2 regions of the Streptomyces sp. NPDC031426 genome follow, and region 2 is predicted to be linked to the other one. Evidence: riboswitches for the same ligand, from Rfam matches in the RefSeq annotation. Region 2 holds a riboswitch; the other holds the start of a gene.
The links. A riboswitch is a leader RNA that binds a small molecule or an ion and turns the genes downstream of it on or off. The one in region 2 is predicted to bind magnesium.

Region 1 (7,435 bases), on a different contig from region 2:
GCCGCAGTCGTCGACAGTGACCAGGGCGAGAACCCCGGCCACGTCGATGTCGGCGGCGTCACCCTCGGCGAACAGCGCGGCATCCAAGCGGTCGAGGCGGACGGACGTCCCGCCGAGGACGACCGACCCTTGAAGGACCACTGCGAGCACGCACGTTCCGGCTTCCGGCCGCACCGCGACGCGGTCGCGCGCGATCTGGACCCGTGCCGTCGCATCGGCGCGCCGCACCATGACGTTGAAGTCGACGATCGGCCCGCCGAGCAGCTCGCATTGTGTCTCGCAGTCACCGGAGAAGGTGAACGGCTCGTACGGGGCGGTCATCACGCGCCGGTCGCCGTCGACCGTCAGGGCCATGCCGAGACCTTCGACGACGGTGATGATCCTGTCCACGCCCTCGAAGATGGAAAACGGACCGCTTTGCGCGACATCGGCAATGCTGACGCGCCAGACGAAATCGCTCGTCCCCGCTCCCTCGGGGTGAACGGCCACCTCGGAGGTGACACCTCCGCCGTTCTTCCACGGCGTGGGGGCCCTCTCCTCAGCCCGCAGAACCTGCACTGCCATGTGCTTTCCTTCCCCGATGGGATGGCCACCCAGAGCCGTTCCGCCCGGCTCGGCTGCGGACAAGACGAAGAGGACCCGGTGGGGCGAACTGCGAACCCGGAGCGTGGGGCCTTCGGCACCGCACTGTACGCGACGGCCTTCAACGCCTCGCGGGAGCCGGAACGCAGGCAGGCCAGTCGGCGCAAGCGACTTGTCCGCCTCGTCGGGGAGGAACCGGGCGAGGCGGGTGCCAGCGCAGGTCGTGCACCCCGGGCTCCAGTGAGAGACGGGAGAGGACCTGCTCCAGCGCGGCAGCCGCGTCGCCGCTGACCGTGACGGCGGCGCGGACGCTGGTGGTGTCCTCGCGCTCGCGGCGAGCCCGCAGACCGGTCGCGGTCAGCCCGGAGTCGGTCAGGGCCTGGGCGAGCAGGGCCCGGGTGTGGGTCTGGGACCTGCGCTCGCAGCGCAGGTGCACGCCGGCCGGTACCTGGGTGTCCGGGTCGCTGCCGGCGGCCGGGGGCCGGTCCGGCAGGCGTCCGGCCGGGCGCAGCAGCATGTGGATGCCGAGCACGGTCAGGGTGCCGAGCACGGCCAGGGTGAGCCGTCCGGGGGCGGCCAGTACGCCGACCGCCGCCGAACACCACAGGGTGGCAGCCGTGTTCAGTCAGCGCACGCCGGCGCCGTCGTGCAGGATCACCCCTCCGCCCAGATTTCCTGATCGCGTCCGCGCTGATGTCCGGGTACAGGACGGAGGCGGGCAGGATCACCAACAGCATGACCAGCACCCCCACCGCCGCCGCAGTGAAGGCGTTGGCCTTCGGGCCGTTGACCCACGGTCCCAGAACCTGTTTGTCCTTGCACAGCAGCAAAAGGAACACGCTCGCGGACGGCAGCAGCACGCCGATGAGGGTCTGCACGCCCTCGGTCAGCAGGTCCAGCGGCGAGCCCGGGATCATCACGATCGTGGCCGCGGCGGCAACGAGCCCGGCGTAGACGGCGTAGAAACCCTTCGCGCCGCCGACACCCCGGTGCAGGGAGTGCTTCATGCCCAGCACGTCACCGATCGCGTACGCGGTCGACAGCGGCACGGCGAACGCGCCGATGATCGAGGCGTCCAGCAGCGCGATCGCGAACAGCACCCCGGCCAGCTTGCCTGCCTTGGCCTCGAGGCCGTGCGCCATCCCGGCGGTGTCGGGGACCTGGCCGAAGCCGTGCGTCCCCGAGAACGCGGCGGCCGTGAGCCCGTCATCGCGGCAGCGCCGATGACCACGACGACGATGCCGATGATCAGCGGCGTCACCGTGGACAGGTGCCCGGAGCCGCGCGGCAGGTTCGGGGTGATGAAGTCGGCGGCCATCTGCGAGGCGGGCGGGTGACCATGAAGTAGATCGGCACCCACAGCAGCGACGCCGCGCACAGCGTCGTCACCACCCGCTCGAAGCGGCGGAAGGATCCGGTGACTGCCGACGTGATGATGATCATGGGGCCAGCACCACCACCACCACCGCCCTGGGCCGGCCCAGGTAGCCGGCGGACAGCGTGATCCCGATGAACTCGGTCACCAGAGTGGGCGCGTTGAGCAGGAACAGGTCGATCACGCTGAACGCGCCCCAGAACTTCCCGAACCGCTCCAGGCTCAGCCGGGTGGCCGACACCGGTGACCGCGCCGAGGCGCAGCACCACGTCTTGGTTGATGTACAGCACGGGCACCAGCAGGAGCAGGGTCCATCGAAGGTGGGTGCGGTAGTTCTGGCCGGCTTGGCCGACAGACCCCGGCGCTCGTCGTGGTCGTCCAAGCGGATGGTGCCCAGCGCGCCCTGGATGTCGCCGATGTGCGCGTCGTCGAGTACCGCCACGCGTGGCGCGACGACCGTGGTCACGGTGGTGTCGGTCATGGTGGCCTCCACGGCCCCCGGGTTCGGGGGAGGCCGGGGGCACGCAGCAGCCGTCACCCCCGCACGCCGAACGCGCAGACAGCATCACCACCGGGCGCAGGAGTGCCCGTGGACATGGCGCGGCTGGGGTGCCGCGCAGGGAGGTGGTGGTTACCGCGTGCCGCAGCGAGGATGCGTACTTGCCTTTGCCGGTCAGGGTCGGTCGTGCGCGATCTGCAGTGCCACTTGGACGACACGTGCCTCGTCGGGGAACGTGAGACCACGGCGGCATGAGCGACGTCGACATCCGGTGCGCGCACGGCGCTGTGCGCCACGCCGCCCGGCAGCTGGCCGAGGACGCCCCGAAGCTGACCGTGGGCTCCGCGGACGCCTATCGTGCCGGGCTCGCCACCCGCGCCGCCGACCTGCGCAGGGCCGCACTCGCCGCCTGGATCACCGGCGTACCCGAGGACATCATCGCCGCGGACGGGCGCCTGCCCGTGGCCGTCGTACATGGGTGGATGGCGGCCAGCTTCTCGCCAGGACACTCCGGCGACAGATGACCGTGGCGGACAACGCCGGTGACGGCCTGCCGTCGGCCGCCCTCGGTCAAAGACCGGTCATGGATTAGGGAAGCGGGTGAGGGCGGGCGTAGGCTTTAGGCGGTTTGAACAGACACCTCGTTCGGTGAGGCGTCTTCACGGACACAGGCCACTGATCCCACCCGTCGAGAGACGCTCCGGATCAGGACAGGTCTCCCCGGCCCAAGGGGTGACCCCAAGTGGCTTCCCCGTACGGGGATCACGCCGTGGAGTGCCAAAGCTCTGACGAGTTGGGGTGTGCCGGAACCGAGCGTGCTCCGGCTGCCCCTTGCCGCAAGACCGCGACACCTCGTGCGCGGCCGTGACCGGGAGGAGGCGACATGGACAGTAGTCCGGGCCATAGTCGGCCCCTCTTCGTGTTGTCCGCGCCGTCCTTCCGCGGCCCGCGGTAGCTCGTTCCTTCCTGACCCGTCCGGCTCGTTCCCGGTGGTCCGGCCTGCGCACCGGCTTGTCCAGGCGTGCCGACGTATGCCCTGGCAATACCTGGTCACCGGCCGGTACGGGGAGGAAGAGCACCGCCGAGGGCCGCCCGTTGCCCCGTCGTGGCGGGGCAAGGAGGTGTTCACCTTGGCTGCTCACACTCTGCTCATGTCCACCAAGGCTCGGTTCCGCAACCGCCGGGTCCACCTCGAACGCCGTGCCACCGCCACCAAAACCGTCCGCGCCTCCCTCGTCTCGCTGGCCGGCCTGATCGGTGGACCGGTCACCAACCAGGCGGACGAGGAGGTCGGCCGCGTCGTCGACGTGGTCGCCCGGCTGTACGGCACGGAGCCGTACCCGCCGGTCACCGGGCTGATCCTGCGCATCGGCCGCCGACAGACCTTCGTGGCCTCGGACGCGATCGGCAAGGTGCAGGCAGGCCACGTACAGCTGCGCACCGCCCGCGTCGACCTGCGCGACTTCTCCCGCCGCCCCGGCGAGGTGCTGCTGGCCAAGGACATCCTTGACCACCAGCTCGTGGACGTGGACGGCGTCCAGGTCACCCGGGCCGCCGACCTGTACCTCGCGCCCCTGGTCGGCCAGGTCGTGCTGGTCGGCGTGGACGTCTCCCTGCCGACCCTGCTGCGTCGGCTCGGCCCGCGGCGCCGGCAGGCCCGGCCGACCCCGGAGCGGGTGCTGGACTGGCAGGCCGTGGCACCGTTCGCCGAACAGGCCACCGAGGGCCCGCCGGAGGTCCGGCTGCGCGCCTCCCGGGCCGCCCTGCAGCGGCTGCGCCCGGCTGACCTCGCCGACATCCTCGAGGACCTCGGCCGCGACGAACGCCAGCAGCTGCTGGGCTGGCTGGAGCCGGAGCAGGCCGCCGACGCGCTGGAGGAGATGGAACCGCACGAGTTGGAGAACCTGCTGCGCGAGGCCCAGCCGGAACACGCCGCCCGCCTGCTGGACGAGATGGAGCCGGACGAGGCTACCGACGCCCTGCGCGACCTCACCCGCGAGGAGCGCGAGGCCCTGCTGTCCCGCATGCCGAGCGGGGAGGCCGCGGAGCTGCGAAGGCTGCTGACCCACCGCGAGGGCACCGCCGGCGGTGCCATGACCACCCTGCTGATCATCGCCCGCCCGGACGAGACCGTCGCCAAGGTGCGGGCGCAGCTGGCGGAACAGGCCGAGCACCGCACCGAGATCGACGCGATCGCCGTCGTGGACGACAACGGCCGGCTGCTGTGCGACCTGCCCCTGTTCGACCTGGCCGTCGCCGAGGACACCACCCTGATGGCCGACCTGGTGACCTGGCGATCCCAGTTCGGCCCTCCGGTGACCGTCCGCCCCGACACTCCCCTCGGCGAGGCCGCTGACCAGCTGGTCGCCTCCCGCGCCTCCTCACTTCTGGTGGTGGACGACACCGACCGCCCGCTCGGCCGGATCCTTGCCGATGACCTGCTCGACCATCTGCTGCCCGAGCGCGGGCGTCTGCACTTCCGGAGGTTTCTGCAGTGACCGGCGACCTGGACACCACTTCGGCCGCGTCCCCCGCCGCCCCCGCCACGCGGCGGCGGGGCCTGGGCCGTCTCGCGATGGTCGCTGCCATCGCCGGTCCCGGCCTGGTCGCCGCGAATGCCGGCAACGACGCCGCAGGCATCGCCACCTACGCCTCTGCGGGCTCCCAATTCGCCTACGGCACGCTGTTCTTCATGGTGCTGGTCACCGTCGCCCTGGTCATGGTCCAGGAGATGGCCGTACGCCTCGGCGCCCACACCGGCAAGGGCCTGGGGGCGCTGATCCGCGAACAGTTCAGCCTCCGGCTGACCGCCCTCGCCGTCTTCTGCCTGTTGCTGGCCAACACCGGCCTGGTCGTCAGCGAGTTCGCCGGCATCGGCGCCGCCTTCGAGCTCCTCGGCGTACCCAAGTGGGCGGTCATCCCGCCCGCCGCGATCCTGCTCTGGTCGCTGGTACTGTTCGGCTCCTACCGGTGGGCCGAACGCATCTTCCTCATCATGTCGCTGGCGTTCTTCGCCTACCCCATCGCGATGATCCTCGGCCACCCCCACTGGGGCGAGGTCGGCAAGCACCTCGTCGTCCCGCACATCGAGCCCAACAAGAGCTTCATCCTGCTCGCCGTCGCCCTGATCGGCACGACCGTCAGCCCGTACATGCAGTTCTACGCCGCGGCAGGCGTCGTCGACCGGGGCGCCAAGCCCGAGGACTACCGGCTCATCAAGCTGGACGCCGTGATCGGTGCGGTGTTCGCCTGCCTCATCAGCCTGACGATCATCATCGCCACCGCTGCCGCGATCGGCGGCACCGGCCCGCTGGACTCAGCCGCCCAGGCCGCCGAGGCCCTCAAACCGGTCGCCGGTCAGAACGCCGAACTCCTCTTCGCCGTGGGCCTGATCGGTGCCTCCGCGCTCGCCGGTGCCGTCGTCCCGCTCTCCGCCAGCTACGCCGTCGGCGAGGCCGCCGGAGTGGAACGCTCCGTGTCCCGTAGCTTCCGCGACGCACCGCTCTTCCTGGGCCTGTTCACCGTCCAGATCGTGCTCGGCGCGGTGGTCGCCATGACCCCGGTGAACGTCATCCAGCTGCTCATCGGCACCCAGGTCCTCCAGGGCCTGATCAGCCCCGTCGTGCTGGTCTACCTCCTGGTCCTCACCAACCGCCGCTCCGTGCTCGGCGCGGCGGCCAACGGCCCCCGCTACCGGATCGGCGCCACCGCCGTGGTCGTCGGCGTCGCGGGCATGTCCACCATCCTGCTCGTCCAGACCGTCCTCGGCTGGTTCGGCCTCGGCTGACCCCGGTCCCCGCCTGAGAAGAAGGCCCGCCGTGAAGAAGTACGGCCCCTGCCCGGCACGTACTGCCCTGGTCCGCCTGGATCGCCACTCGTCGCGGGCGAGGCACTGACCCAGCGACGAACTCATCGACCGCTACGAGGAGCTGATCGACCGCTTTCCGATCTGGTCGATCGAGGACGGCCTCGGCGAGGACGACTGGGACGGCTGGGCACGCCTGACCGAACGGCGGGGCGAGCGAGCCGCACGCGCGCGCCGCGATCGAGAACAGCGACTGCGTGCATTGCATTGGTACCGGCCGATCGACGTGACCCACGGGGTGGCTTCACCGCCTCGCTGCCCGCTGACACGATCCGCGCCCGCAGCCACTCAGTGGACATCGGTGGCCCCGACGACGATCACGCGCATGCCGGGAGCTTCCATGGGTCTCGCCTGCCCTTCATGAGCTGAGGCGGAAAGGTTGTTGAGTCCCCTGCCACGACCGTAAGACGACATCGGCGGCGCCGCACTGGCTACGCACCGCCCGCAGACCGTGCGTCCGCGTCTGGGCATCGGTGCCATGGCGTCGCCGCGTTTCGCGCTCGCCGGCCTGCTGTTGGCATACGGCCGTCGGCGTGTCGGACCGGAGGCGGAGCCGCCCGGGGCCCGCTGGGGGCCTGGCTGGTGACCGACGAGCATGCCGAGCTGCGCTCGGCCTTGCGGCGTCTGGCGGCCCAGCGCGGACTGGTGCCAGGCATGGTGGACGCGGACCTCGGTGACCTGCGTATCCATCCACACGCTCCCGGTCGCACACGCCTCCCACCCGACCTGTGGGATACGGGATGGAGGAAGATGAGGTGACGGCGGTGTGGGCACCGGGGTTCCGGACGTCTCCGGTATGGGCGACGAACGCCGGTCTGATTTTCGCGGAAGCATCTGACTGGAACCGGTCCATCCGCTTCCGTGGCGGCGTCTGTCCTGGCCGGCGCTGGACCACCATCTGCGCAGGTGACGGCGTCGGTGCGGAGGCTCCGCGCCGAGGCAGCGCACGAAGCCGTGACTCGCTGAGCGTGTTGGGAAGTCCGGGGGAGGGCGGGGGCGGTGAGATCCGCCTGCGGACTTGAGGACGGCCATCCTGGCGCACCGACGGCGGACATGCGGCGCCACCAACCCGATCACCGCATAGGACGCACGCTCAGGGCCGCGCAGTGGAGTC
Region 2 (7,435 bases):
GAATTGACCGGGGCGTGAAGATCACCGCCGCCCTCTCGGACGGCCGGAAGCTGAACTGCCCGCAGCTCACCGTCAGGGAGCGGGCGCAGATCCGCAAGCACCAGCGCCGGGCCGCCCGCGCCCCCAAGGGCAGCGAGAAGAAGACAGCCGAGTACGCCAAGGTCGCCAAGCTCAAGGTACGCGAAGCGGACCGGCGCAAAGACTGGTGCGAGAAGACCAGCACCATGCTCGCCCGGTCGTACGGCCTGATCCGCTTCGAGAAGCTGAACATCAAGAGCATGACCCGCTCGGCGAAGGGAACCGTCGAGCAGCCCGGCAAGAACGTGCGCCAGAAGGCCGGTCTGAACCGGTGCATCCTCGCCCAGGGCTGGGGACTCCTGCGCCGGCGCACCGAACAGAAAGCACCCGGCCGGGTCGAGGACGTCCCCGCCCCCTACACCTCCCTGCGGTGCAGTGCATGCGGATGGATCGAGAAGAACTCGCGCAAGAGCCAAGCCGAGTTCGTCTGTGTGTCCTGCGGCTTCACCTGCAACGCGGACGAGAACGCAAGCCACAACGTCGCGGCAGGACAGGGTGGGAGTCCCCGCCCCCGGCGGTCAGCCGGTGCCGGAGGGGCGACAACGGCCACCGGCCGTTCGAGCGCCCGTGAACCTCAACCTGCCTGGGTTGGAATCCCCCTCTTTTAAGACTCCGTTGGGAAATCCGTAAACGGGTGATGAGTAAACGGGTGATGATGAGTGTGCCGGGCTGCCATGATCGGCCTGTCGCCGATCGAGGGTGGGGCTGGATGTCGCTGGAGCCGCGGGCTGATCGCGGGGTGCCGGAGCTGACTGCGCGGGTGGTGCGGGCTTCGTTCCCGAAGGGGACGCTTGCGGTCCGTGTTCGTGAGGCGCTCGGTCCGCTGTTCGAGGACGAGTCCTTTGCCGAGGCGTTTCCCGGACAGGGGCGGCCGGCGGTCTCGCCCGGGGCATTGGCGCTGGTGTCGGTGCTGCAGTATGCCGAAGGGCTCACAGACCGGCAGGCCGCTGACCAGGTCCGGGCCCGGATGGACTGGAAGTTCCTCCTCGGTCTTGAGCTGGACGACCCGGGGTTTGACTTCTCCGTTCTTTGCGACTTCCGTGCCCGGTTGATCAAGCACGGCCTGGAGGAGAAGGTCCTGGACTTGGTCCTTGAGCGAATCTCCGGGCTCGGGCTGCTGCGTGCGGGGGGCCGTCAGCGGACCGACTCCACCCACGTGCTCGCGGCGGTGCGGACGTTGAACCGGATGGAGTTCGTGGGCGAGACTCTGCGGGCTGCCCTGGAGGCCCTGTCGGCGGCGGCCCCGCAGTGGCTGTCCGCGCTGGTCACCGCGGACTGGGTGAGACGATACGGTGCCCGGATCGACTCCTACCGCTTCCCCAAAGGGGAGAGCGTGCGCCAGGAGTGGGCCGAGCAGGTAGGCCGTGACGGCTTCACGATTCTTGAGGCCGCTTTCGCTCCTGGCTCTCCGGGCTGGCTGCGGGAGATCCCCGCTGTCCAGGTCCTGCGCCGGGCCTGGGTGGAGCAGTACCACCGCGATGGCGAGGGGGTGCACTGGCGGGAGGGCAAGGACCTCCCGCCGGGCAGATGCCGGCTCTCCTCGCCCTATGACCCCGACGCCCGCTACGGCGTGAAGCGGGGCTCAGGCTGGTGTGGTTACAAGACCCACCTGTCTGAGACCTGCGAGTCGGACGCCCCGCACCTGATCACCCAGGTGATCACCACGGACGCGACGGTCGCCGACACCGAAGTCACCGAGACCGTCCATCAGGGCCTGGCCGCACGGGAGTTACTGCCTGCCGAGCACGACGTCGACGCCGGCTATGTCACCGCCGCGCACATCGTCACCGCCCGGAACGAGTACGGGATCGAGCTGGTGGGGCCGGTCGGACTGGACACCTGTCACGAGAACCACGAAGGCGAGCACTTCACGCAGAGCGCCTTCACCGTCGACTGGCAGGCCCGCAAGGTCACCTGCCCTGAGGGCAAGATCAGCGCCAGCTGGTCCGAACCAGCGAAAGAGCAGCGGGACTCCCGTCGCGCGGGTGCACTTCACCGCCCAAGACTGCGGCAGTTGCCCCGTGCGCGAGAAGTGCACCAAGGCGGCGAACGGCAGATGGGGCCGCAGCCTGACCCTGCTTCCCCGAGACCAGCAGGAGGCGCTGGAAGCGCGGCGCCGTGAACAGCTGACCGACGAGTGGCAGCAGCGTTACAACATCCGCGCCGGCGTGGAGGGCACGATCTCCCCGGCGGTCCGGCGCACCCGCATCCGCCGGACCCGCTTCACCGACCTACCCAAGACCCACCTCGGCCACGTCTTCGCCGCCACCGCCATCAACATCATCCGACTCGACGCCTGGCTCACCGAAACCCCACTAGGCCAGACCAGGACCTCGCATCTGGCCCGACTGGACCTGGCCGCATAGAGGCCCGCCCACACCCGTTTACGGATTTCCCAACGGAGTCTTAAAAGAGAGGGATTCCAACCCAGGCAGGTTGAGGTTCACGGGCGCTCGAACGGCCGGTGGCCGTTGTCGCCCCTCCGGCACCGGCTGACCGCCGGGGGCGGGGACTCCCACCCTGTCCTGCCGCGACGTTGTGGCTTGCGTTCTCGTCCGCGTTGCAGGTGAAGCCGCAGGACACACAGACGAACTCGGCTTGCCTCTTGCCCGAGTTCTTCTCGATCCATCCGCAGGCACTGCACCGCAGGGAGGTGTAGGGGGCGGGGACGTCCTCGACCCGGCCGGGTGCCTTCTGTTCGGTGCGCCGACGCAGGAGCCCCCAGCCCTGGGCGAGGATGCACCGGTTCAGACCGGCCTTCTGGCGCACGTTCTTGCCGGGCTGCTCGACGGTTCCCTTCGCCGAGCGGGTCATGCTCCTGATGTTCAGCTTCTCGAAGCGGATCAGGCCGTACGACCGGGCGAGCATGGTGCTGGTCTTCTCGCACCAGTCTTTGCGCCGGTCCACTTCGCGTACCTTGAGCTTGGCGACCTTGGCGTACTCGGCTGTCTTCTTCTCGCTGCCCTTGGGGGCGCGGGCGGCCCGGCGCTGGTGCTTGCGGATCTGCGCCCGCTCCCTGCAATGGCGTGCAGGACGGCCGACGTGCCCTTCGCCAGCTGCTCGAGGTTGGCCTCCAGGTCCTCGCGCAACGGTCCAGGGAGCCGTGGCTTCCGTGGCGGACGGTGACGACGAAGTCGGGGCTGGCGAAGACCATGATCTCGCCGGTGTCGACGACCTCGCTGGTGGCGGTCAGCTGCTCGTGCTCGACGTAGGTGACGGTCTTGAAGACCGCGAACAGTACGTCGCCGTAACTCTCCAACTTGGGCCGCTGGTGGGCCTGTACGGCGTCCTCCACGGCGAGCGGGTGCAGGCCGAAGAGCTCGGCGAACTCCGTCTCGGTCGGCTCGTGCAGGCCAAGCCACACGAAGTCGTGGCCGTGCTTGCGTACCTGCTGGACGGCCTCCTCAACGGTGTCCGTTCCGGGCTGGCGGACGCCGTCGCCGTAGACCACGCAGTTGACCACCGCCGAGCCGAGCGGGGAGCGGCGGGTGGCTGAGGTCCACGCGGCCGCGGCTCCGCCGCGTCAGGCGGGCGACTTTGCGCAGGTTGCCGACCATCGACATGCGGGACTCTCCTTCGCCGGGTCCGGACAGTGTGCCAGCGGGTGGTGAACGGTCAGGAGAGAACGGCGGTGGTCAGTGCCGCTGGCGGGCGGCGTCAGTCAGTAGATGGATCACCTCGGGGGGCAGGTCGAGGTGGTGTGCGATCCACGCCGCGTCATGACCGTGGGTGGCGAGGAGCCAGGCCGTGTAGAGGCTGTTCAGGCTCGGGGCGTCCGGGCCGAGTAGGAACGGCCGGACGGCCTCCATCGGGAAGCCCTCCAGGGACCTAGTGGTGAACAACCCGGCCCCCAGGTCCTCCGGCACGACCCTGTGAGGGCGTTGCTCGGCCTGCCGGTGGTGGTGCCACATGGCCGCGACCAGGATGAACGCCGCGGTCGCGGCACCCATCAGCGCGCCGCCGACCACCGGCTTGTCGCGGGTGGGGGCGGCGTTGACCGCGACCGTCTCCAGTACGACGAGCGTGAGCACGCCGAGGAACGCCGCGCCCTCCCCGGTGCGGGGGTGGGGTACCGTCCGCATGACGCACACCTCCCTGTCTTCCTCTTCATCGTGTCCTGCCGAGCGGACTGCTGTCCTGGGGCCGTCAGGCCCTCTGCTCGGGGTGTCAGGCGAGCACCCGCTGCCCTGACCGGGGCGCCCGTTCGTCGTCCTCCTCGTCGTCCAGGTGCCAGTGCAGGTCGTGCACCCCGGGCTCCAGTGAGAGACGGGAGATGACCTGCTCCAGCGCGGCGGCGGCATCGCCGCTGACGGTGACGGCGGCGCGGACGCTGGTGGTGTCCTCGCCTTCGCGGCGGGCCCGCAGACCGGTCGCGGTCAGCCCGGAGGCGGTCAGGGCCTGCGCGAGCAGGGCCCGGATCTGGGTCTCGGACCCGCGCTCGCAGCGCAGGTGCACGCTGGCCCGCACGTGGGCGTCCGGGTCGCTGCCTGAGGCCGGTGCCCGGTCCAGCAGGCGTCCGGCCGGGCGCAGCAGCACGTGGATGCCGAGCGCGGCCAGGGCGAGCCGTCCGGAGGCGGCCAGGACGCCGACCGCCGCCGAGCACCACAGGGTGGCTGTCGTGTTCAGTCCGCGCACGCCGGCGCCGTCGCGCAGGATCACCCCGCCGCCCAGGAAGCCGATCCCGGAGACGACGTAGGAGGCGACCCGCGTCGGGCTGCCGGCGTCGTCCACCGCCACGCTGTACAGCACGAACAGCGTGGCGCCGGTGGCGACCAGGGCATTGGTGCGCATGCCCGCCATGCGTGCCCGCCACTGCCGCTCGACGCCGATCAGTGCGCCGCAGGTCGCGCCGGTGGCGAGCCTGATCAGGAAGTCGGTCGTGGTTAGGGCGTGCATGGCACACCTCCTTCAAGGTGCGGTGGTTGGTGACTTACTGGCCGACCGCGACCTGCACGATCTTGATGATCACGAGGATCATGGAGACCAGCAGGTAGCTGCGCAGCGCGCCCATGCCGATCTTCTTGCCGCTGGACATCACGACCGGGGTGAGGCTCTCCAGCGGCGGCATCCGCCAGGCGTCCCGGCCGGTGCGGTCGATCGGGTCCTCCTTGGTGGCCGTACGCCGCCGGGTGAAGGCGTACCCGGCGGCGAGCACCCCGGCGACCCCGCAGGCGGCCATGATGTCGACGATCACGTCCGCGCTGATGTCCGGGAACAGGACCGAGGCGGTCAGGATCACCGACAGCATGACCAGCACCCCGACCACGGCGGCGGTGAAGGCGTTGGTCTTCGGGCCGTTCACCCACGGGCCGAGGACCTGCTTGTCGTTGCACAGCAGCAGCAAGAACACGCTCGCGGACGGCAGCAGCACGCCGGCCAGGGTCTGCACGCCCTCGGTCAGCAAGCCCAGCGGCGAGCCGGGAATGAGCACGATCGTCGCCGCAGCGGCGACCAGCCCGGCGTAGACGGCGTAGAAGCCCTTCGCGCCGCCCACCCCCCGGTGCAGGGAGTGCTTCATGCCCAGCACGTCACCGATCGCGTACGCGGTCGACAGCGACACGGCGAACGCGCCGATGATCGAGGCGTCCAGCAGCGCGATCGCGAACAGCACCCCAGCCAGCTTGCCTGCCTTGGTCTCAAGGCCGTGCGCTATCCCGGCGGTGTCGGTGAACTGGCCGAAGCCGTGCGTCCCCGAGAACGCGGCGGCGGTGAAGGCCATCATCGCGGCAGCGCCGATGACGACGATGACGATGCCGATCCACAGGTCGACCTTCTCGTAGCGCATGAACCGCGGGGTGATCCGCTTGTCGATCACGTACGACTGCTGGAAGAACAGCTGCCAGGGCGCAACCGTCGTACCGACGATGCCGATGATCAGCAGCATCACTGTCGACAGCTGGCCGGAGCCGCCGGGCAGGTTCGGGGTGACGAAGTCGGCGGCCATCTGCGAGACGTGCGGATGCACCATGAAGTAGATCGGCACCAGCAGCAGCGAGGCCGCGCACAGCGTCATCGCCACCCGCTCGAAGCGGCGGAAGGATCCGGTGAACGCCGACGCGATGATGATCACGGCGGCCAGCACCACCGCCGCCGCCTTGGGCAGGCCCAGGTAGCCGGCGGACAGCGTGATGCCGATGAACTCGGTCACCAGGGTGAGCGCGTTGAGCAGGAACAGGTCGATGACGCTGAACGCGCCCCAGAACTTCCCGAACCGCTCCAGGATCAGCCGGGCGTGGCCGACACCGGTGACCGCGCCGAGGCGCAGCACCATCTCCTGGTTGATGTACAGCACGGGCACCAGCAGGAGCAGGGCCCACAGCAGGTGGGTGCCGTAGTTCTGGCCGGCTTGGCCGTAGGTGGCGAAGGCGCCGGCGTCGTTGTCGCCGACCATCACGATCAGGCCGGGGCCGACGATCGCCAGCAGCGTCTTCAGCTTCGCCGACAGACCCCGGCGCTCGCCATGGTCGTCCAGGCGGATGGTGCCCAGCGCGCCCTGGATGTCGCCGAGGTGCGCGTCGTCGAGTACCGCCGCGCGGGGCGCGGCGACCGTGGTCACGATGGTGTCGGTCATGGTGGTGCCTCCCTGGTCCCCCGGTCCGGGGGAGGTCGGGGGCACGCGGCAGCCATCACCCCCTGCACGCCGAATGCGCGCAGGACAGCATCACCACCGGGCGCAGGAGCGCCCGTGGACATGGCGCGACCGTGGTGCCGCGCAGGGAAGGTGGTGGTTACCGCGTGCCGGAAGAATGCGAGGACAAGCGGGTGCGGGGCCTACTTCGGCCCGGACTACTGCATTCCATGTCTCTCGCCTCCTTCCGGCCGGAGACGCCCGTGAACAGCGTCGTCATCGACTCGGCAAGGAGCGGCCGGCCCAAGCGGGCGGCTCACCCCAACTCGTCAGAGCTTTGGCACTCCACGGCGTAATCCCAACCGTTGAACCGGGTGGGAAGCCACTTGGCCTCACCCCTTAGGCCGGGGAGAGGTGTCCTGAACCTGGGCGTCTCTCGACGTCGTGGGGTCAGTGGCCTGTGTCCGTGAAGACGCCTCACCGAACGAGGTGCCTCTTCAAACCTCCACAAGGCTACGCCCGCGCCGAGGGTGCCGCTCACCTGATTTACGGAGCCTTGACGGCACACTGACCGCATTCTCACGAAGCGCCGATGCCCCAGCGAGGATGCGTGCTTCAGCGAGCATGCGTGCTTCCTTCGCCGGTCAGGGCCCCCCGTGCGCTATCTACAGTGACACTTGGACGACACGTGCCTCGTCGGAGGAAGGGGAGACTACGGCGGCATGAGCGACCTCGACATCCGGTGCGCGCGCCGCGCGGTGCGCCAAGCCGCCCGGCAGCTGGCCGAGG

Region 1: another riboswitch for magnesium. It lies ahead of ACZ5NH_RS02950 (magnesium transporter MgtE N-terminal domain-containing protein); the one in region 2 lies ahead of ACZ5NH_RS44120 (NRAMP family divalent metal transporter).

What each region holds. Positions count from the first base shown of each region.
Region 1 is NZ_JBVIJE010000001.1:606,417-613,851, forward strand. It holds gene ACZ5NH_RS02930 (HutD/Ves family protein) at 1-564, opposite strand, end outside; gene ACZ5NH_RS02935 (hypothetical protein) at 704-1,132, opposite strand; partial or broken gene ACZ5NH_RS02940 (NRAMP family divalent metal transporter) at 1,260-2,438, opposite strand; gene ACZ5NH_RS02945 (hypothetical protein) at 2,708-2,980, shown strand; M-box (ykoK) riboswitch at 3,090-3,261, shown strand; gene ACZ5NH_RS02950 (magnesium transporter MgtE N-terminal domain-containing protein) at 3,608-4,954, shown strand; gene ACZ5NH_RS02955 (NRAMP family divalent metal transporter) at 4,951-6,243, shown strand; gene ACZ5NH_RS02960 (hypothetical protein) at 6,413-6,685, shown strand.
Region 2 is NZ_JBVIJE010000058.1:7,231-14,665, forward strand. It holds gene ACZ5NH_RS44085 (RNA-guided endonuclease InsQ/TnpB family protein) at 1-686, shown strand, start outside; partial or broken gene ACZ5NH_RS44090 (transposase) at 788-1,066, shown strand; gene ACZ5NH_RS44095 (transposase) at 1,842-2,444, shown strand; gene ACZ5NH_RS44100 (zinc ribbon domain-containing protein) at 2,485-2,985, opposite strand; partial or broken gene ACZ5NH_RS44105 (CorA family divalent cation transporter) at 3,096-3,641, opposite strand; gene ACZ5NH_RS44110 (hypothetical protein) at 3,714-4,160, opposite strand; gene ACZ5NH_RS44115 (MgtC/SapB family protein) at 4,246-4,974, opposite strand; gene ACZ5NH_RS44120 (NRAMP family divalent metal transporter) at 5,009-6,649, opposite strand; M-box (ykoK) riboswitch at 6,960-7,142, opposite strand; gene ACZ5NH_RS44125 (hypothetical protein) at 7,369-7,435, shown strand, end outside.